Regions from separate parts of the Streptomyces sp. NPDC005866 genome, predicted to be linked through region 2. Evidence: riboswitches for the same ligand, from Rfam matches in the RefSeq annotation. Region 2 holds a riboswitch; each other region holds the start of a gene.
What was found. A riboswitch is a leader RNA that binds a small molecule or an ion and turns the genes downstream of it on or off. The one in region 2 is predicted to bind cyclic di-AMP.
Positions count from the first base shown of each region.

Region 1: linked by a shared signal. The riboswitch ahead of ABZ396_RS27010 (NlpC/P60 family protein) and the one ahead of ABZ396_RS29110 (M23 family metallopeptidase) in region 2 are both predicted to bind cyclic di-AMP.
Region 3: linked by a shared signal. The riboswitch ahead of ABZ396_RS08935 (transglycosylase family protein) and the one ahead of ABZ396_RS29110 (M23 family metallopeptidase) in region 2 are both predicted to bind cyclic di-AMP.

Region 1 is NZ_JBEXWP010000020.1:53,896-61,145, forward strand. Features, by position in the region: gene ABZ396_RS26995 (NAD(P)H-dependent oxidoreductase) at 1-443, opposite strand, end outside; partial or broken gene ABZ396_RS27000 (lipoprotein) at 511-597, shown strand; partial or broken gene ABZ396_RS27005 (DUF1996 domain-containing protein) at 1,099-2,370, opposite strand; cyclic di-AMP (ydaO/yuaA leader) riboswitch at 2,768-2,942, shown strand; gene ABZ396_RS27010 (NlpC/P60 family protein) at 2,951-4,891, shown strand; partial or broken gene ABZ396_RS27015 (NAD-dependent epimerase/dehydratase family protein) at 4,908-5,535, opposite strand; gene ABZ396_RS27020 (FAD-dependent oxidoreductase) at 5,669-7,033, shown strand; gene ABZ396_RS27025 (hypothetical protein) at 7,181-7,250, shown strand, end outside.
Region 2 is NZ_JBEXWP010000022.1:134,252-141,501, reverse strand. Features, by position in the region: gene trmB (tRNA (guanosine(46)-N7)-methyltransferase TrmB) at 1-882, shown strand; gene ABZ396_RS29120 (PrsW family intramembrane metalloprotease) at 893-2,218, shown strand; gene ABZ396_RS29115 (aldo/keto reductase) at 2,282-3,244, opposite strand; gene ABZ396_RS29110 (M23 family metallopeptidase) at 3,401-4,441, opposite strand; cyclic di-AMP (ydaO/yuaA leader) riboswitch at 4,449-4,605, opposite strand; gene ABZ396_RS29105 (PP2C family protein-serine/threonine phosphatase) at 4,851-5,945, opposite strand; tRNA gene ABZ396_RS29100 (tRNA-Met) at 6,138-6,211, opposite strand; gene ABZ396_RS29095 (dihydrofolate reductase family protein) at 6,269-7,250, opposite strand, start outside.
Region 3 is NZ_JBEXWP010000004.1:418,916-426,165, reverse strand. Features, by position in the region: gene eno (phosphopyruvate hydratase) at 1-672, opposite strand, end outside; gene ABZ396_RS08935 (transglycosylase family protein) at 1,047-1,748, opposite strand; cyclic di-AMP (ydaO/yuaA leader) riboswitch at 1,753-1,924, opposite strand; gene ABZ396_RS08930 (transglycosylase family protein) at 2,119-3,138, opposite strand; gene ABZ396_RS08925 (cytochrome P450) at 3,328-4,605, opposite strand; gene ABZ396_RS08920 (nucleoside triphosphate pyrophosphohydrolase) at 4,875-5,861, opposite strand; gene ABZ396_RS08915 (SurA N-terminal domain-containing protein) at 5,957-6,604, opposite strand; gene ABZ396_RS08910 (hypothetical protein) at 6,844-7,047, opposite strand.

The DNA of each region.
Region 1 (7,250 bases), on a different contig from region 2:
AGTCCGGCCGCGACGGTCGCCCCGAGTTCCCAGCACGCCTCGATGTCGGCCTTGCCGGGCTCGCCCGTCACCGTCACCGGCTGGGCCGCCCGGCGCCAGCCGAGGCCGGCGGTGATGGAGTCGAGGGCCCGCAGAGCGCCGGTGACGTCGTTGCCGCCGTGCACATAGGCGCCGAAAGGACGGCCGCGCGTCTCGTCCAGGCAGGGGTAGTAGATCTGGTCGAAGAAATGTTTGAGGGCGCCCGAGACATAACCGAGGTTGGCCGGGGTGCCGAGGAGATAGCCATCGGCCGCGAGTACGTCGGAGGCCGTGGCGGACAGGGCCGCCCGCCGCACGACCCGGACACCCTCGATCTCCGGGTCCGTCGCCCCGGAGACCACGGCCTCGAACATGGCCTGGCAGTGCGGCGAGGGGGTGTGATGGACGATCAGCAAGGTGGGCACACCGGCACCCTGCCGTGCGGAGCCGCCGACGGCAAACGGCGGCCGTCGGCCGACATCACCCGGTCAGCCCCGCGGCCCCTTCGTACCGTGCCTGGGCGGGCTCGACAGCGCGGAGCACGACGAGATGCTCCCTGCGTTCGAGCTCGCCCAGCGCATGCCGCGAACCGCCCGACCCTGTCAGGGTCGGGCGGAGTCCCGCCGGGTGCGCCACAGCAGCACGAACCCGCAGGCCAGCAGCAGTCCGCCGAAGAGGGCGGGCCACAGGTGGACGCCGGTCTCGGCGAGGCCGCCCTGGACGGCCTGGGGCTGGGTCCGGGGTTCCGTCCGGGGTGCCGTGGACGGCGTTTCCCCGCCCGCCGGAGCGACTCCGGCCGCGCTCGCCGTGCTGGTCGGGGTCTGGCTCGGCCGGGGCCGCCGTGTCGCTCGGCTGAGTGACCGGGCTCTCCGTGGCGGACGGCGGGTTCTCCGGGCTCGCCGACTCGCTCGGGGCGGGGGCGGCGCTCTCCGACGGCGACTGCTCGTCGGCCCCCGCCCCGCAGGTGCGGCCGGAGTTGATGCAGCCGACCATCTCCCGCATCAGGCTCTCGTCGAATACGTTGATGAAGTCGCCGTGGTCGGTGACCGGCTTGTGCAGCTGCTCGGGGAACGAGTCCACCGCGAACAGCGGGACCGTGCGGCCGCCGTCCTGAAGGCTCGGCGCGTCGACGTGGTAGACGATGCGCTGCACCAGCTGCGGGATCGCCTGGAAACCGGCCGGGCAGCTGCCGTCGGGCGCGGCGAACGCCACATGGGTGCGGTGGTTGGCACTGTCGATGTTCCGGCCGTCCCAGCAGCTCTGGAACTTGAAGGAGCGCACGACGTCACTGCCGGAAGGACACAGAGGGTACTTGTCCTTGAGCTGCCGGTCCTCGAAACCGGTGCAGCTCCAGGAGGCGTTGGCGTTGGCCGGGCCGTTGACGAAGGCCTTGGCGTCGCCGGTGATGACGCGCAGCAGCCGCGGCATCTCGGTGACCTTGGAGGTCGGGTTGCCCTCGAAGGTGAGCGTGACCTCCTTCGGCCTCACGATCTGACCGGCGTTGCCCTCGGTACCGCCGCCCGGGGAACCGGCGTCCCGTTCCTGCTTGCCGTTCTGGAGCCGCAGCACCGGCCAGTAGTACGTCGACTTGTCACCCTGGTCCGCACAGCTCGTGTCGGCGTTCGCGAGGTCGTCGTCGCCGGCGAAGGCGTTGTTGGACTGGTTGCCGACGTAGTCGTGGAAGTGGTGCGCGCCGTTGGAGACGCCGGGCGCGACGATCACGTTGTCCGAGTTGAACAGGCCGTTCGCGTTGACGCCACAGCTGGAGGCAAAGGTGCCGGTGGAGCCGCCGGACCGCTCGGCCGGGGTCGCGACATTGGGCTGGACGGTGGTGATGTCGGCGTAGTCGGCGGCTACCGGGCCGTTGCCGCCCTGGCCGCCGGCGCCGGCGGCCTGGCTCGGCGTGGCGCTGCCCTGCGGCGCCGCCGACTGCGCGCCGCCCTGATCCGAGGAGCGCAGGGTGCAGGCGGCGAGCTGTTCGAGGCCCTGGGGGCGGTCGCCCTCGCGGCCGATGGCGTCGGCGATGCGCTGCAGGGACGCGGACCGCTTCTCCTTCAGCGGATTCATGATCGTCTCGTCGGCGACGCCGGGGTTCTGCTGGACCGCCGCGGCCGACGTCTTGAGCTGCTGGTAGGCGGCCGCGATCTGCTGGTCCAGCTGCGCGAGTTCACCGTCGACGTCGGCCCGGGCGGCGTCGGGCACGTCCGTCAGCCGGCTGCCGACGTCGGGGCAGTAGACGGTGGGCGCGGACAGCACCTGACCTGTCGCGTTCTGCCCGGACCACTGGTCCGAACCACCTTCGGTGGCCGAGGCGTAGACGTTCACCGCGACGAGTCCTGCGCCGCCGAGCATCAGGGCGACCGCTGCGAAGGTCGCGCGTTGTGCTCCGGTCGGGCGTCTGCGCCTGTTGCGTCTCAAGGTCGTTCCCCTGCGTCTCGTGGGCGGCCGGGCATGGAAATCCCCCACCCCATACGCGGCGCGGCGCCACCGTGTTCAACGGCCCAACGAATTCACGGTGACTTCAGAGGAAACGGACCCCTCGGGCGGCCGACGGCGCCGCTCCGACGCCCGTACGACAGTGGTCGGCGTGCGGGTGAAATGCCGTCTGGCACGGCCGGATTCCGAACGCTACGACGAACATCACAAATACGTATCGGACATTACGCACGTCAACCTTCACACGAGTGACACAAGTTGGCTAAGTTGACGGGCAAGCCGCTCGGCTCTCCCCGGCGAATCCCGTCGGGCCGCGCGGCCTCCGCCGAGTCCGGTGCCCCTGAGGGCGATCCGGAGCCGGGGACCCAACCGAACCACTGGGGTGAATCGGCCGACTGCCCGCAGGGGCAAGGGCCGTAGGGCATGCCTTCCGGATCGACCCGCCCGAACCCGACAGCTAACTCGGTAGGCGGAGCACGGAAGGAGCACGACCCCCATGGCGCCCGAGAGCCGTGACGAGGTTCGACAGCGGATCGACAGCCTCTACGACCAGGCCGAGAACGCCACCGGGAACTACAACGCCACACGTGCGATGAACGGGGGCTCGCGGTCACGCGGTATCCCGCTGTTCAAGCGGCCCCGGCGCGACGACCCGGCCCTCGAGAGCATCGCCCGGGAGTGGTTCGACAGCGCGCGCTCGCGACGGGGGCCGAGTGTCCCGGCCGCGCTGCCCTCCGACCGGCAGCCCGCCCGGCCGGGCCCGCGGCGGCCCGTCAGCTCCGTGGCCGACGACCTGCTCAGCCAGTTGGAGGGCTCCGGCCCGTCCCGGCCGGAGCTGCCCGCGGGACCGTCCGCGAACGGTGACATCGAGGTCGTCCGCGAGTTGACGGAGCGCTCGAAGCCGGCACTGACGACGGGGTCCCCCGCGGCGCTGCCCCCGGGGCCGTCGAGCGCGCCCAAGGCCCTGCCCGCCGCCGCGCCGCAGCGGCCCACACCGGGCGCGTCCAAGACCAAGAACCAGCTCAAGATGACCAAGGCGCGTGAAGTGCTGTCCCGGCGCACCGGGCAGCGCGCGGTCGCGGCGCTCGAACCGGCCGCGCCGGCCCCGCAGTCCGCGCCGGGCGCGCAGTCCCCGTGGCCCACGGCCGAGGCCCAGGTCCCGGCGCAGCAGTGGCCGGCCCCCGTCGGCATGCCCGGCCAGTACGGCGACACCGGCTCGTTCCGGACGGACGCCCTGACCGGCACGGGCGCGTTCCCGGCAGTGACCGTCACGGACACAGGCGCGTTCCCGGCAGTGACCGTGACGGACTCCGGTGCCATCCCTGCGGTGCCGGCGACGGACACCGGCTCCTTCCGTGTCATGACCCCGGGCGCCGTCCAGGCCGTGTCACCGGCGGACACGGGCGGCTTCCGCGTGATGGCTCCGGGAGGTACGGGCACCTTCCCGGCCGGGGCCCTCACGGATGTAGGTGCCATGCCGGCCGTGGGCGGCCCGGCCGACACCGGCTCCTTCCGGGTCATGACGCCCGGCGCCACGGGAGCGTTCCCGATGCCGGCCGACACGGGCGCGTTCCCGGCCGCAACCCCCACCAACACGGGCGCCTTGCCCGTCATGGCTCCCACGTACACGGGCGCGTTCCCGGCCGCCGCGGAGACCGCCTACCCCACCGCCGCGTATGCCATGCCGCAGGCCGACTTCGGCACCGGCGCCTTCCCCGCGGCGCCCGCCGCCGACATGGGCGCCCACGCCGCCGGAACGCAGCCCGCAGCCGCCGCCTACGCCACCGCCCCGGCGATGACCGCGCCCCCGGCGGCGATACCCACGGCCGTGACGGACCCTCCGTGGGCGATGATGGCGTCCCCCACGGCGACGACCGCGCCCCCCACGGCGATGGCGATGGCCACCGCCGCCCCGGTCGCCACGGCTCCGCTCCCCACCACCCCCGTCCCGATCGCACCTGTCCCGACCGCACCCCTTGTGGTCACCGCCCCGCTGCCCACCACGCCCCGGGCCGCCTTCACCCCGGGAGCCGTCACCGACACCGGTTCCTTCCTCGTGCCCGGCGCCGCGACGGAGCCCGGCAAGGCCATGAGGGCGCTGGCGTTCGCCCGGTCGCAGATCGGGCGGCCGTGTGTCTGGGGGGCGACCGGGCCGGAGTCGTACGACTGCTCCAGCCTGACCCAGGCCGCCTGGCGCGCCGCCGGGGTGACCCTGCCGCGCAGTACGCAGGAGCAGACCTTCGCCGGCACCCCGATGACACTGGCCGCCATCGAGCCGGGTGACCTGGTCTTCTTCTTCGACGACGACAGCCACGTCGGGGTCTACGCGGGCAACGGCATGATGATCCACGCGCCGAGCCCGGGGGCGTCCATCCGCGAGGAGTCGATCTACAACGCCGGGGAGTCGGCGATCCACCGGGTGGTCCGCCCGGCCTGATCCCCGGCCGTCGAGGTCAGACCCTCCGCCGCCGTGTGCGCCAGCTCTCGTGGTGGTCCAGGAGGGTCTCCTCGACGGGCCGGTAGGTGAGGCCCAGTTCGCGGACGCTCCGGCTGTTGTCGACGCGGAAGCGGATGCCGAGGTGCTTGCGTATGTAGTCCTGGCTGAGGCCGAAGGACGGGCCGAGGATCCGTACCGGCCAGTGCGGGAGCGCGGTGCGTGGCAGACGCGGATCCCAGGGGTGGCGGGTGCGGATGATCCGGGACATCTCGTGGAACGACATCATGGTCTCGTTGGCCACGATGTAACGGCCCTTGGCCGCCGGGTTCTCGGCCGCCGCGATGTGCGCGTCGGCCACGTCGCGGACGTCCGCGGTGGTGAAGCTGAAGTCCGGGGCGCCGTAACGGAAGTAGCCCTTGAACAGCTCGTCAAGCAGGAACAGGCTGCCGGACTCGGAGGCGGGGGTGAGGGAGGGGCCGAGGATCAGGCCGGGGTTGATCGAGACCATGCGCCAGCGGTCCTGGGCGGCCTCGGCGTCCCAGGGCGGCGCGTTCGGCGGCCGTCTTCGCGTAGTGGTAGGGGTTGCCGGCCACCGTGCTGGTGGTGTTGAAGTACTTCTCCGTCAGGATCCCGCCTTCCGACGCATAAGCCGAGCCCGAGAGAGGCCATAAGATCGGCTTATGGGGTCATAGACCGGACCCGCGTACCAACTTAGGACTGCCTTAGTTTAGGCTTCCCGTTCGAGATCGATTGTCATCACTCGAAGGGAACCTGATCATGCCGCGCCCCCTGCGGGTAGCCATCGTCGGAGCCGGCCCCGCCGGGATCTACGCCGCCGACGCCCTGCTCAAGTCCGAGGCGGCCACCGAGCCCGGCGTGTCCATCGACCTCTTCGAGCGGATGCCCGCGCCGTTCGGCCTGATCCGTTACGGCGTCGCCCCTGACCATCCGCGCATCAAGGGCATCATCACGGCCCTGCACCAGGTGCTCGACAAGCCCCAGATCCGGCTGTTCGGCAACGTGGACTACCCGACCGACATCAGCCTCGACGACCTGCGCACCTTCTACGACGCCGTGATCTTCTCGACCGGCGCGACCGCCGACCGCGAGCTGCGCATACCCGGCATCGAGCTGGACGGCTCCTACGGCGCCGCCGACTTCGTCTCCTGGTACGACGGCCACCCGGACGTGCCGCGCACCTGGCCGCTTCAGGCCGAGAAGGTCGCGGTCCTGGGCGTCGGCAACGTGGCCCTGGACGTGGCCCGCATCCTCGCCAAGACCGCCGGCGAACTGCTGCCGACCGAGATCCCGCCGAACGTCTACGACGGCCTGAAGGCCAACAAGGCGCTTGAGGTGCACGTCTTTGGCCGCCGTGGCCCGGCGCAGGCCAAGTTCTCCCCGATGGAGCTGCGGGAGCTGGACCACTCCCCCAACATCGAGGTCATCGTCGACCCCGAGGACATCGACTACGACGAGGGCTCGATCGAGACCCGGCGCGGCAACAAGCAGGCCGACATGGTCGCCAAGACCCTGGAGAACTGGGCGATCCGCGATGTCGGCAACCGCCCGCACAAGCTCTTCCTGCACTTCTTCGAGTCGCCGACCGAGATCCTCGGCGAGGACGGCAAGGTCACCGGCCTGCGCACCGAGCGCACCGCCCTGGACGGCACCGGCAACGTGAAGGGCACCGGCGAGTTCAAGGACTGGGACGTCACGGCGGTCTACCGCGCCGTCGGCTACCTCTCCGACAAGCTGCCCAAGCTGCCCTGGGACATCGACTCGGGCACGGTCCCGGACGAGGGCGGCCGGGTCGTCGAGGAGAGCGGCAACCACCTCCGGTCGACCTATGTCACCGGCTGGATCCGCCGTGGCCCGGTCGGTCTGATCGGCCACACCAAGGGCGACGCCAACGAGACCGTCTCCAACCTGCTGGACGACCACGCCAACGGCCGGCTGCACACGCCCGAGTCGCCCGCGCCGGAGTCCGTGGACGCCTTCCTCGCCGAGCGGAACGTCCGCTTCACCACCTGGGAGGGCTGGTACAAGCTGGATGCCGCCGAGCGGGCGCTGGGCGAGCCGCAGGGCCGCGAGCGCGTGAAGCTCGTCGAGCGTGAGGACATGCTCCGGGAGAGCGGCGCCTGACGCAGGGAGGGAGGGGCCGACGGATCGCCGTCGCGCACCCCGGGTGCGGGGCGCACTCCCCGTGCGCGAGCGGCCCCCGCCCGGCAGGACACGCTCCCGGGCGGTGATACTGGAGGGCACACGCCGCTTCCATCAGCAGATTGGCCCATGTCGAACTCCGTCACCGACCGTGCCGTCCTTCCGCCGACCGTCTGGGCCGCCCGTGGCCGCCACACCG
Region 2 (7,250 bases):
GTGTCTGACTCGCTCAATGCCCCAGAAACTCCCCGGCCCGCCGGGACCGCCCCCGGCGCGGACTCCGCGCACGCTCCCGGTGTGTCCGTCCGGCACACCCGGGCCAAGGGGGAGCCGCGGTTCCCGGACGGGCCCACGGCCGATCCGGCCGGGTCGCACTTCGAGCGGCGGATCCGCAGCTTCCAGCCACGGCGGAGCCGGGTCACCTCAGGGCAGGCGGACGCCCTGCAGCGGCTGTGGCCCAAGTGGGGGCTGGACATCGACGGGCAGCGGATCATCGATCTCGGTGAGCTGTTCGGCAACGGCAATCCCGTCGTCCTGGAGATCGGGTTCGGGATGGGTGAGGCGACCGCGCAGATGGCCGCCGATGACCCGGACACCAACATCCTCGCCGTCGACGTGCACACGCCGGGGCAGGGAAATCTGCTCAACCTCGCCGACCAGAACGGGCTGTCCCACGTCCGTGTCGGCAACGGCGACGCGATCATCCTGCTGCGGGAGATGCTCACACCCGACTCGCTCGACGGGCTGCGGGTGTACTTCCCGGACCCCTGGCCCAAGAAGCGGCACCACAAGCGGCGGCTGATCCAGCCCGAGTTCCTGGATCTCGTCGCGACCCGGCTGAAGCCGGGGGCGATCGTGCACTGCGCGACGGACTGGGAGCCGTACGCCGAACAGATGCTGGAAGTGCTCGACGCGCACCCGGAGTTCGAGAACACACAGGCGGAGGGCGGTTTCGCGGCACGTCCCGCATACCGGCCGCTGACCCGTTTCGAGGGTCAGGGACTGGACAAGGGACATGTGGTGAACGATCTGCTCTTCCGTCGCGTACAGCATCCGGTGCGGCAGGGCGAACCGCACCGACAGGAGTCACCTCGTTAGGGTCGATGCCGTGGCCACCTCCCCGCCGCCGTACCCGTCGTATCCCCCGGACCCCGCCGGTGACGGGCTGCGGCATCCCCGCTGGTGGCAGCGGCGCTGGGTGCGGTATGGGGCGCTGAGCACGCTGCTCGCTCTCTCCGGCCTGGTCATCCTCGCGCTGGTGCGGGAGCAGACGGGCACGGAGGGCTTCCTCGTCGGGCTCGGGCTCGCCGTACTGCCCGTGCCGCTGCTCATAGCCGCGTTCCGCTGGCTGGACCGGGTCCAGCCCGGGCCCTGGCGGAACCTGCTGTTCGCCTTCGCCTGGGGGGCGTGCGCGGCCGCGCTGATAGCCATCGTCGCCAACAGCTTCGCGACGCGCTGGATAGCGACGGCGACCGCGGATCCGAGCAGCGCCGACACCCTCGGAGCGACCGTGATAGCGCCGGTCGTCGAGGAGTGCGCCAAGGCCGCGGCCGTGCTGCTCGTCTTCCTGTTCCGCAGAAGGGACTTCACCGGGATCGTCGACGGGGTGGTGATAGCCGGGATCACCGCCACCGGGTTCGCGTTCACCGAGAACATCCTCTACCTCGGTACGGCCTTCGGGACCGACCAGCTGACCGGCGGCAGCGGGATCGCCTCCGTCACCGCCGCGACGTTCTTCGTGCGCATCGTCATGTCCCCCTTCGCGCACCCCCTGTTCACCGTCCTCACCGGCATCGGTTTCGGCATCGCCGCGTTCTCCGGGGAACGGCAGCGGGTGCGGCGTGTGCTGGTGCCGCTCGCCGGGCTGCTGCTCGCGATGAGCGTGCACGCGTTCTGGAACGGCTCCTCGACCTTCGGGCAGCACGGGTTCTTCGCCGTGTACGGAATGTTCATGGTGCCGGCGTTCGGGCTGCTGACCTGGCTGGCGATCTGGACCCGGCAGCGGGAGCTGCGGATCGTGCGGGAGGAGTTGCCGGCGTACGTCTACGCCGGCTGGCTTGGGGCGTCCGAGCCGTTCGTGCTGGGGTCGATGCGGGCGCGGCAGATGGCCCGGGAGTACGCCGCGTACCACTTCGGCAAGCCGGCGGGGAAGGCGGTCGCCGCGTACGAGGGGTACGCGACGACGCTGGCGCTGCTGCGCCGCCGGGGGCAGCGGGGGCGGGCGGGGGCCGACTTCGTGGTGCGGGAACGGGAGCTGCTGACGGAGCTGTGGAGCCGACGGGAGCTTGTGCGGCCGGCGCTGGAGTACGCGGCACGGACGGCCGCGCCGGGCGGCTGGCCGGGATACGGCGGCCATGCGCCGTCGGCCTACGGGGCGCCGGGCTGGTACGGGGCGGCGGTGCCGTATCCCTCGTACAACCCGTACCGGAGCTAGCCGTGGGGTTGTGGAGAGTTCGGCACCGCCGGGATGCGCCGCTGAAGGACAGCCGGCGGATCATCAGGCCGATGCGGCCGTCAGCTTCGTCAGTTCCTCCTCCGTCAGCTCCAGGTCGGCCACGCCCAGCAGGGCCGGGAGTTGTTCGAGGGTGCGGGCCGAGGCGATCGGCGCCGTGATGGTGGGCTGGGCCGCCAGCCAGGCCAGGGCGACCGTGGGGACCGGGGCCGTGTGGGCCTCGGCGATCTCGTCCAGGGCGGCGAGGACCTTCTGGCCGCGCTCGGACTCCAGGTACTGGGCGGCGCTGCCCGCGCGGGCGCTGTCGACCGTCGTGCCGGGACGGTACTTGCCGGTGAGGAAGCCGGCGGCCAGCGAGAAGTACGGGACCGCCGCGAGACCGGTGCGGGAGGCCAGGTCCTGGAGGGGGCCCTCGTAGGTGTCGCGGGAGACCAGGTTGTAGTGGGGCTGGAGGGCGACATACCGGGCGAGGCCCTCGCGGTCGGAGAAGTCCAGGGACTCCTGGAGGCGCTCGGCGGTGATGTTGGACGCGGCGATGTGGCGGACCTTGCCCGCCTGCACCAGTTCGTCCAGAGCGCCGATGATCTCCTCGACCGGGATCTCGGGCTTGTCGAAGTGCGTGTAGTAGAGGTCGATGTAGTCGGTGCCGAGGCGGCGCAGGGACGCGTCGGCGGCGGCCTTGATGTTGGCGGCCGACAGGCCCTGGTACTCGGGGTGCTGGCTGACCTTCGTCGCGATCACGACGTCGTCGCGGTTGCCGCGCGCCTTGACCCACCGGCCGATGACGGTCTCGGACTCGCCGCCCTTGTGGCCCTCGATCCAGGCCGAGTACGAGTCGGCGGTGTCCACGAAGTTGCCGCCCGCGGCGGTGTACGCGTCGAGGACGGCGAAGGAGGCGGCCTCGTCGGCGGTCCAGCCGAAGACGTTGCCGCCGAGGCAGAGCGGAAAGACCTCCAGGTCGGAGGCGCCGAGCTTGCGGAGGGAGCGGGAAGCGGAAGAAGCGATCATGTCTCAGTTCAACACCGGCTGCCTGCGGACCCATGCCGTCGCAATGCGAAATTCTCGTAAAAGCGGAAGACCTCCGGAGCTCCCGCGGGCGCACCGGACCGGCAGCCCTGACGTCGGGGGGTTGTCGTCAGGGCCGCCGGGGATCAGTGGGGACGGTCAGGGGGTGAGGCCCTTGCCGCGCAGCCAGGTCATCGGGTCGATGCCGGTGGCCTGGGCGCCGGGGTGGACCTCCAGGTGGAGGTGCGGGCCGGTGACGTTGCCGGTGGCGCCCACACGGCCGATGACATCACCGGTGGAGACCTTCTGGCCGGTCTTGACGCCGATCGAGGACTGGTGGCAGAACCACAACTCGGTGCCGTCGTCGAGGGTGATGATCGTGCGGTAGCCGTACGAGCCCGCCCAGCCGGCCTCCGTGACGGTGCCGCTGTGGACGGCCTTGATCAGCGTGCCGGTGGGGGCGGCGAAGTCGAGGCCGGTGTGGTAGCCGGAGGCCCACATGGAGCCGGCCTGGCCGAAGGTTCCGGTGATCGTGTACGAGACGACCGGCAGCGCGTACTGCTTGGCCAGCGCGGCGAGCCGCTCCTGCTCGGCCTTCTGCTTCTCGGCGGCCTGCGCCTTCTCCTTGGCGTCGGCGGCCTTGGCGGCCGCCGCCTTCTCCGCCTCGGCCTCCGCGTCGGAGACCGCCTTGTCGGCGGCGGCCACGGCCTTGGCGGTGGCCTTGGTGTCGATCTGGGTCTGCTGCTGCTCGGCCTGGGCGATGATCCGGTGGCGCAGCGCCTCACCCGCGTCGGAGGAGGAAGAGGACGAGCCCGCGTCGGTGGCGGTCGTCGTGGTGACGCTGCTGAGCGTGGTCTGGGTGGCCTTGTGGCCACTGTCCTCGCCGAGCAGGGTGCCGACGGAGGGCAGGTCGGGCATGGAGATGGAGACCGGCGGCTTGCCGGTGTTGGCGCTGGCCATGCCGCCCGCGCCGACGGCGGCTATGACGCCGACGCCGAGAACCGTGGAGCTGCGGGCGAGCCCGCCGCCGCGCTGCTTGGCGACCCGGTGCCGGCCGCGTACCGGGGCGAGGGACTCCTCGGTGGGGTTCCACTCCTCCCAGGGGCCCTCGTCGGAGCCGTAGCCGTCGTAGCCGTAGGCCTCGGGTTGACGCTGGCTGGGTACGAACGGGGCTGTCGGGGCAGGCCGGTTGGACGCCACGCGGGCGCACTCCTTTCCTTCCGCTGCCTACCGGGTTAGCTGACGGGTTCGGAGCGGGAAGGTCTCCTACGCGCGTATACCGGCCGTTCTACGGCGGCAGCCGTGCGATTCACCCCAAGGTGGTGGTTCCCCGGTTCCCTTGCGGGATTCGGCGCGTGCGCACGGAGCCGTCTCGGGTGACGGCTGGGACGACCGCGCTGCGTTATCGAACGTTAATAGACCCGGCTGGCAGATTCCAAGCGGTTCGTCTTGATCGTTAAGCTTTCAAAGCACGGACTTACCTGCCACGACCGGTCAAAGTCGGTCAAGTTGACCAAGCGTTCTGGTCACCTCAGGAGTCACACGCGTTTTGATGGTGACTCAGACGTTATGCGTAGCGCGCTCGTCCGGACACCGAACGTGACAACGCTCAGGGCCGGCGTACGGCGAGCAGCGCCATGTCGTCGGTCATACCGCCGCCGGTGTGCCGGCGCACCTCGGCCGCGAGCCGGGCCAGCAGCATGCCGGGGGTGGTGACGGTGCGGCCGGCCAGCCGCCGCTCGGGGTCGTAGAACCGGCCGTGCGCGTCCCGTGCCTCGGAGAGGCCGTCGGTGTACAGCAGCAGCGTGGCCCCGCTCGGGAACGCGTGCTCGACGGCCCGGTCGGGCCATGCCCCCAACTCGCCCATTCCCAGCGGCAGCGCGGCCTCCGGCACCCCTACCTGGCGCACCTGGCCGTCGGCGTGCAGCAGCAGGGGCGGCGGATGCCCGCGGTTGACGACCCGGACCGTGCCGTCGCCGCGCGGGAGTTCGGCGAGTACGGCGGTGGTGAACCCCTCGAACGCGTCCACACCGCCGCGCCGGACGCCCTCGCGGGCCAGCGCCCGCTCCAGCCGCCCCGCCACCGCCTCCAGCGTGGCCTCCTGCTCGGCGGCCTCCCGGAACGCGCCGATGACCACGGCGACGGCGGCGACCGCGCCCATGCCCTTGCCCCGGACGTCGCCGACGACCAGTCGTACGCCGTAGGGGGTGTCCTGGACGGCATACAGGTCGCCGCCGATGAAGGTGCCCTCCTGGGCCGCTTCGTAGCGGGCGGCGATCTCGAAGCCGCCGATCCGCTCGGCGGGCTCGGGCAGGACGGCCCGCTGGGCGGCCTCGGCGATCTCGCGGGCGGAGGCGAGGCGCCGATCGCCGATGCGGACGACCTGGTTGATGCCTGCGGCGAGGGCGGCGACGGTGGCCACCGTGAGGAGCTCGGTGATCGTGCTGACGTCGGGGCGGAAGGTGTAGCGGGCGTGCACCGTGTAGACGGCGAGGAAGGACGCGAGGCCGGTCAGGACGGTGGTGCGGAGCGAGGAGAGGGGCGCGGCGATCAGCGGAGCGGCGGTGAAGAAGGGGACAGCCGTGAAGCCCCTCGGGGTGAGGAGGTCGTAGACGACACCGGCGAAGATCAGCAGGGCGGGCAGGTAACGGGCCAGGGTGCGGGCGGCTACGAACCCGTCCTCCTGCCCCTTTCCAGGGCCCACGGTACCCACGGTACGACTCCCCATATGTCCCCTGTGTCCAATGTGTGTCCGTCCAGGTTTGCGGGCGTCAGCCGGGCGGGCGAGTGGTGTGGGCCGGGCGGATGAGTACGGAAGAGTGTGATGAGGAACACGTGCCGGGATATGACTCAGGGCCGGAATCCTCGATCTCGGATTCCGGCCCTGGTCTTTCAGTAGCGGGGACAGGATTTGAACCTGCGACCTCTGGGTTATGAGCCCAGCGAGCTACCGAGCTGCTCCACCCCGCGTCGTTGAAACCAGCATACGCCATCAGAAGAGTGCGAGTCACACGGGTTAAGGCGAGGTCAGGTCAGCAGGTGCGCGTTCGGGGTCTTCGCCAGGTCCTCGTACTCGCCCAGCACCAGCACCGCCACCCCCGCCTCCCGCAGCATCCCCGTCCCGTCGGCCGCCGCGACGAACGTGTCCGGCTCACGCCACGCCGTCACCACCCGCCGTGCGCCCGCCCTGAGGATCAGCTCGGCGCAGGGGTGCGGCCGGGAGGCGCGGTGGGTGCAGGGTTCCAGGCTGGTGTAGACCGTGGCCGTGGCCAGCCGGGGGTCGGCGGGCGGGAGCTTGGCCAGGGCCGCCTCCTCCGCGTGGACGACGGGGTCGCCGGCTTCCCGGGAGTGGCCGCGGGCCAGTTCCGTGCCGTCGGCCGCGACGACCACCGCGCCGACGCTGAACGCGGTCCGGGAGGGCGGGCACTCGGCCGCCAGCTCGCAGGCGAGCCGCAGCCAGTGGCGGTCCGCGGCGGACGCCGACGCACCCGTGCCGGGGGCCGTGGGCTCGTACCGCGCCAGGACGACGTCCTCGATACGGCGGCTCTCCAGGAGCCGCAGCCGCCCGGCCTGGTACCCGCCCGGGCCGAACAGGCGCGGTGCCTTCGGGTCGCCGACGAAGAGCGGGGCCAGGACCAGCTGGAGCTCGTCGGCCAGGCCCTGCTGGAGGAGCTGGGTGTGGACGGTGCCACCGCCCTCGACCATCAGGCGGTCGACCCCTCGCGCCTCGTGCAGGTCCTTCAGCAGCGCGGGCCAGTCGAGGCCGGCGCCGAGGGAGACCACGTCCGCGGCGATGCCGAGGCCGCGGACCCGCTCCGCGCCGGTCTCCGTGGTGTAGACGACCTTCTCGCCGCCCGTGTGCCAGAACTTCGCGTCCGGATCGAGGTCGCCGGTCGCGGTGACCGTGACCTTGAGGGGGTACTCGGCCTTGCCGGCGGCGACCCGGGCCGCGCGCCGCCCGGGGTCGTTGACCAGGAGCCGCGGGTTGTCCGCGCGGATCGTGCCGGCG
Region 3 (7,250 bases), on a different contig from region 2:
GATGAGGTCGAGGGCGTCGCGGTTGGAGCCGAGGTTCGGTGCGAAGCCGCCCTCGTCACCGAGGCCGGTTGACAGGCCCTTGTTCTTCAGGACCTTCTTCAGGGTGTGGTAGACCTCGGCACCCCAGCGCAGCGCCTCGGAGAAGGTCTCCGCGCCGATCGGGGCGATCATGAACTCCTGGATGTCGACGTTGGAGTCCGCGTGCGAGCCGCCGTTGAGGATGTTCATCATCGGCACCGGCAGCAGGTGCGCGTTCGGGCCGCCCAGGTAGCGGAACAGCGGCAGGTCGCTGGCCTCGGAGGCGGCGTGGGCGACGGCGAGGGAGACGCCGAGGATGGCGTTTGCGCCGAGCGAGCCCTTGTTGTCGGTGGCGTCCAGGTCGAACATGGCCTGGTCGATCAGGCGCTGCTCGGTGGCGTCGTAGCCGACCAGCTCCGGCCCGATCTGCTCGATCACGGCGAGGACGGCCTTCTCGACGCCCTTGCCCAGGTAGCGGTTGGGGTCACCGTCACGGAGCTCGATGGCCTCGAAGGCACCGGTGGAGGCGCCGGACGGGACGGCGGCACGACCCGTGCTGCCGTCGTCGAGGCCGACCTCGACCTCGACCGTGGGGTTGCCTCGGGAGTCCAGGATTTCCCGGGCTACGACGACGTCGATGGACGGCACGAGCATCTCCTTCTTGGGATGTGACGCTGGTTGTGCGGGCGCACGCGGGCCTTGTCGGCCCTTGCTCAGCCTTGCGACTAGAGCCTAACCGTCCCGGCGCCGTCAGCCAGCCGACCGACCGGCCCGTGGACACACAGACGGTACCCATTGTTCACGCACGGAACAAAGGGGGGCCCGATGAAGAACGGACGAAGAGCGGGTCAAGAAGAGGACGGCAAAGAGAAACCCCGCTCCGGTGCGTACGGGGGAAAACGCACCGGAGCGGGGTCCGTGGGGGACGGGGGTGGCCCTCACGTGGTCCCCACTATGAGGACCACGGTTGTGCGGGCGCTGTGGTTCAGCCGGGCGCCGCCTGTTACTCACGGCGGCCGTCCGTGTCCTTACTTCAGGTGCAGCTGCTGGCCCGGGTAGATGAAGTCGGCATCGTCGACGATGTCCTTGTTCAGCTTGAACAGCGCCTGCCAGCCGCCCTTGACCTTGTGCTTCTCGGCGATCGAGCTCAGCGTGTCGCCCTTGACGACCTTGTACTCGCCGTCGCCCTTCTTGACCTTCTTGCCGGTCGGGGTGGTGACGGTCTTCTTGGCGACCGGGCGCTCGGCGGACCGGGAGGCGGCCTGGTTGTCGGTCGTACGGCTGCTGGTGCCGCCGTTCGACGAGCTGGAGCCGGAGGAGGAGCTGGAGCCGGCGGACGAGCCGCTGCCGGTGGAGGCGGCGCCGGACAGGCCCGTGCCGCAGACCGGCCAGGCGCCCTTGCCCTGCGCGCCGAGGACCTTCTCGGCGATCTCGATCTGCTGCGCCTTGGTGGCCTTGTCGGCGGTGGCGGCGTACTGGGTGCCGCCGTACGCGGCCCAGGTGGAGGCGGAGAACTGCAGACCGCCGTAGTAGCCGTTGCCGGTGTTGATGGACCAGTTGCCGCCGGCCTCGCACTGGGCGACGGTGTCCCACTCGGAGGCGGTGGCGGCGGAGGCGGTGCCGGACGCCATCAGCGGGGCGGCGACGGCGACGCCGGTGACACCGGCGACAGCGATGGCGCGGACGGCCTTGGACGGACGACGGTGCTTGCCCTTGCCGGAGAACAGCATGATGGGATCCCCTCACCGACGCCTGCGAGGTGAGCTGTCGGGTTCGGGCCGGTTGAGTTGCCCGGCCGCACACCTCGCGGTGCGCGGCTTCACCCCGAGCCGGACACGGCAGTCTCAACTGCCGGTCCCGGCGCTTACCTTGGGTCCCCCGCTCCTGCCTACGGCGCTTGACGCGACGACTGTTCCCGGGCGGCCGCTGGCAGGACTCGGCGTTGCGGCAGCCGGGGCTCGTGGTGACGAGCGGCCTTGACCGTAAACAGGCGATCAGGTGAATTTCAAAGATGATCAGGGCTTCTGAGACTCATCCCACACTTTCACCAAACCGGACATTTAACTTCTAAGTGGGGCGGCCCGAAGGTGCCAACTCCCGTTACTTCGCGCCCGTTTCGGTGCCGAGTTTCAGGGTCTGACCGGGGGCGATGTGGTTCGGGTCGGTGCCGATGTCCGCCTTGTTCGCGGCATAGAGGGCACGCCATCCGCCGTCGAGGTCAAGGGAGTCGGCGATGGAGGCGAGGGTGTCGCCCTCCCGGACGGTGTACGTGCCGGTGCCGCTGGAGGCGTGACGGCCGGACATGGTGGCGTTCTGACCGTTTGTCACGTTTTCATCCGCCGAGCCGCCGCGATGCTTGCCGCCACCGCCGACGGCCCCCGTGTCGACCAGACTCCAAGAGCCGCCGGTCTGCCATGAATTGTCCGAGTCATCAGCTTTGGGCGTGACAGGGCTCTCACTCGCCTTCGCGGTGGCGGAGCCGTTAGATCCCGACTTGTCCGTCTTGGCGGAGTCGCCGGGGGTGCCCGTACCGGAGCCGCCGCTCGTACTCGGCGACGGGGTGGCGGAGCCGGCACCGGAGTCCGTGGCACCCGAGGAGGAGGTGGACGAGCCGGAATCCGATGAACCAGATGAAGCTGATGAACCAGATGAAGGGGACGAATCCGACAGCCCGGAGGACGAGCCCGCAGAGCCGGACGTGTCGACCGATCCGCCGAGGCCCGTGTCGACGTTCACCGAGGCGTCGTCCGAGGAGAGACCGGCGAGCAGGGCGCAGGTCCGCCAGGGCTTGGTGCCCTGGTCGGCGAGGATCTTCTCGGCGACGGCTATCTGCTGCGAACGGCTCGCCTGGTCGGGCGTGGCGGCGTACTGGGTGCCGCCGTACGCGTCCCAGTCGTCCTGGGACATCTGCAGGCCGCCGTAGTAGCCGGTGCCGGTGTCCATGCTCCAGGAGCCGCCGCTCTCGCACTCGGCCACGCGGTCCCATGTGGTGCCGTCGGCCGCGTTGGCGCTCGCCGCGCCGAGGAGCGGGATGGCGATCGCCGAGCCGGTCACTCCTGCCGCGACGAGCAGGGCCGGAGCCTGACGGGGGCGACGGTGACGACCGTTCCCGGAGAGCATGCGGAAACCTTTCGAGCGACAGCGTTGACCGGCGCGACGGGTCTTGCCGGGCGCCGCACTGATGGGTGAACGTATAGGCAGACGATCACCTGTCACAAGTTAACGCCGCGCAGATCACGTGAAGATTACAGACGTGAGCTGGTCACCTTTGCCGGTGGCGGGCACCGGTGGTGGGCACGGGTGGTGGGCTCACCGGCCGTAGGGAGTGAACTCCACGGGGAGGGTGCGCAGTCCGCGCATGATGAGCCCACCGCGCCATCGCAACTCGCTCTCGTCCACCGCGAGTCGCAGGTCCGGGAGGCGGCTGAGGAGGGTGGCGAGCGCGGTCTGCCCTTCCAGGCGGGCGAGCGGGGCGCCGAGGCAGTAGTGGATGCCGTGGCCGTATCCGAGGTGCTGGTTGTCCCGCCGTGCGAGGTCGAGCGTGTCCGGGTCGGCGAACCGCTCCGGGTCCCGGTCCGCGGCGGCGAGTACGACGAGGACCGGGTCGCCGGGTGCGATGCGCTGTCCGCCGATGCCGAGCGGCTCGGTGGCGAACCGCCAGGTGGCCAGCTCCACCGGCCCGTCGTAGCGCAGGAGTTCCTCGACTCCGGTCTCCAGGAGCCCGCGCTCACCGGCGGCGAGAGAGTCCTGGAGGCGACGGCGCTGTTCCGGGTGGGTGAGCAGGGCGTACGTGCCGTTCCCGATGAGATTGACCGTCGTCTCGAAACCGGCGAACAGCAGGATGAAGGCCAAGGCGGCGGCCTCGTTCTCGGTGAGGTGCTCGCCGTGGTCGGAGGCCCGGATGAGCCCGGAGATGAGGTCCTCACCGGGGGCCGGCTCGGCGGACAGCGCCTCCCGTTTCCGGTGGATCAGCTCGGCCAGATATCCCCGCATCTTCTTCACGGACCGCGCGACCCCGCCCCGCGGCCCTCCCCCGTGCCGGATCATCATCCCCGCCCAGTCCCGGAAGTCGTCCTGGTCCTCACGCGGGACGCCCAGCAGGTCGCAGATGGCGTAGATGGGCAACGGGAAGGCGAACTCATGGATGAGGTCGGCCTCGGCCCGGTCCGCGAACCCGTCGATGAGCCGGTCGGTCAGCTCCTGCACCCGGGGCGCGAACTCGGCGACCCGGCGCGGGGTGAACGCCTTGCTGACCAGCCGCCGCAGCCGGGTGTGGTTCGGCGGGTCGATGTTCAGCAGATGCGCCATCAGCTCGGCCTTGCGCTCCCCGGGGATCCCGGTCTTTCCCTTGGCGTGCGCGGGCTCGTCGTGATGCGCCGGGTTCTTGGACAGCCGGGGGTCGGCCAGGGCCTGCTTGGCGTCGGCGTAGCGCGTGACCAGCCAGGCCTCGACCCCACTGGGAAGCCGGGTGCGGTGCACCGGCGCGTGCTCCCGGAGCCAGGCGTAGGCGGGGTAGGGGTCGGCGGCGAACTCCCAGGTGAAGAGGTCGGGGGCGGTGGTGTCGTCGGGGTCGAGCTGGTTGGTCACTCCTTGACGGTATCCGGTGCGTGCGGCGGGGACACGGCTCGCTCCGCCAAGATCCTCTGCGCGAGGTAGTGACCCTGCTCGACGGCGAGGAGCGTCCGACATCGCTGGGACTTCGGGCCGTCCTTCAGAACCGCCCAGCCCTGGACGACCCTCCGGGCGCCCGCCATCGCCAGTTCGTCGGCCTCGGTCCGCCACGTCCCCCTCCGCCCTGAGCGGCGTTGGACTCACGGTGCTCAAAGCCGGGCCGTCCCGGTGTGGACTTGACGGTCTCAGCGCTCCGTCTCCCTGATCGCGTCCCTGTAGGCCCGTGCCGCCGCCCGCAGGGCCGCCTCGGGGTCCACGCCCTCCGCCTCGGCGCGTGCCGCCAGGGCCAGGAGTTCGTAGCCGACGCCCTCGCCGGTCGGCAACGGCGCCGCCAGCCCCGCCGTCCGCACCCGGGAGGCGAGTTTCGCCGCCAGGGCGAGACCCGGCTGGGCGAGGGGTATGCCGTCGGTCACCGACTCGCGCCGCTTCTCGATCGCCTTCCTACGCAGCCAGTGCTCCTTGACCTCCTCCGGTGTCGAGGCGGTTTCCTCGCCGAAGACATGCGGGTGGCGGTGGATGAGTTTCGCGACGATGCCTCCCGCCACGTCGTCGATCGAGAAGGGGGCGTCCGCGTCCTCCTCCGCGATGCGCGCGTGGAAGACGACCTGGAGGAGCACGTCGCCCAGTTCCTCCCGCATTTCCTCGCGGTCGCCGGCCTCGATCGCCTCGACGAGTTCGTACGCCTCCTCGATGGCGTACTTCGCCAGGCCCTCGTGGGTCTTCTGGGACGACCAGGGGCACTCCGCCCGGATGCGGTCCATGACCTGGACAAGGTCGAGGAGGCGGGCGCCGGGCAGGTCGTAGGAGGCGGGGAGCAGCTCCAGCTGGGGCATCCGGAGGCGGCCGGAGCCGGCGAGGCGGGCCAGTCCGTCGGTGAGGGCCGGCTCGCCCTCGCCCGTCGCCACGACCACCACGGTTCGCCCGCCGGCGCAGGCGTCGACCAGCTCCTGAGCGGTGGGAGCGGCCTCGTCCACGGCTGTCCCGGCCTCCCGCAGATACGGCAGCTGCGGATGCGCGCCGTCCGCGCACAGCACGCGGTCCGCCGAGCGCAGCGCCTGCCAGGCGGGCCAGGACAGCAGGCCGGGGGCGACGCGGTGGCTGGTGGTGAGCAGGATGATTCGGCCGGTGTCGGGGGCGGTAGGAGCAGAGGGTTCCGGGCTGGTGGTGTTCACGATCCGAACGTAACGCACCCGCGCCGCCGACCTCGGGCGTTGTCCACAGGATGGGGATGATCAAGCGATCGTATGACCGCTGCCGTCGGCCCCGCCTACGCCGTCACCTGCGTCCCCGACGACGTGACCTCCCGAACCCACGGCGTCTTGGCGTCCACCCGGCTGCTCTTCTGGACATCCCAGGCGCCGTAGCGCGGGTTGAGGTCGACGTGGAGTTCCTGGGACGCCTTGGACAGGGCCTTCCAGAAGGCGGGCTGGGTGGTGTCGGTGCCGAGGATCTGGGCGAGTTTCTGGGCCTCCAGCTGGAGGCGGAGGTTGTCGTCCAGGCGGTTGGGGGCGATGCCGTACTTCTGGAGCCAGGCGGTCTGGAGCGCCTTGGAGCCGCCGGCCTGCTGTTCGAGGCCGGTGCGCATCCGCTGGATGTCCTTGCGGGTGACGCCGATGCCCGCGTCCTGGGCGGCCCGGTGCAGCACCTGGTCGAGGACCATGTTGTGCAGGGTGTCCCGGGTGAGGCTGCTGGTGGCGGCGAGAACCTGCTGGTACTGCGCCTCGTCCGGCACCGCCGCCCGCTGCGCCTGGCGAACCTCGTTCACCCGGGTCTCCAGCTGGGCGACGGTGATCCGCCGGCCGCCGACGACGGCCGCCGCGCCCGGGTGCGCGTCGCTTCCGCAGGCGGTGAGGAAGGGGACCGCGGTGGCGATCGCGGCGGTGAGGACGAGCGCGGTGCGACGGCGGCGGTGCAAGGGGAACCTCCTGAGGAGATTGTGCGACGGTGCACAAAGTCTTGCGATGATCGATGGTAGGCAGTGAGCAGGCTCTGGCCAACCCATTCGACCAACGATTCACCGGCACTTCGGGCACCGACGCGCATCGGTCTTGCACACGGCGCACGCAGTGCGGACCGCTCAGCCCTGAGCGTCCACCGCCGTTTCAACGGCCCCGGCGACATCGCCGCGCAGCCCGTCACCGGTGTGGACGATGGTCACGTGCGTACCGGCCTTGTCATCGCCCTCGGCCCGACGAGGACGAAGCCGACCTTCTGGTACCGCGGTGCCGTCTGCGCCGCGGCCGTGGCCTCGGGCCGGCCGTCGGCGAGGACGACGTCGCAGGAGCGCTGGAGCAGACCGTTGAGGAAGGGGCGCGCGCCCGCGGCGCTCTGCTCCCCGGTCACCGGTGCGTACCTCACGCGCGCGTGTGTCTTGCGGGAGGCGTCCTGCATGCCCTGCCAGGCCTCGGCGGCGGTCCCGGCGGTGATGCCGCCAGCACCGCGCCGAACCCCCCGAACACCCACCGGTCCGCGCGGCTTCCGCGCCGCAGCGCGAGCACGAGGGACGGTACGGGGCACAGCAGGCCCAGGCTGACCACGGGCAGCGCGGCGAGACCGGCCCG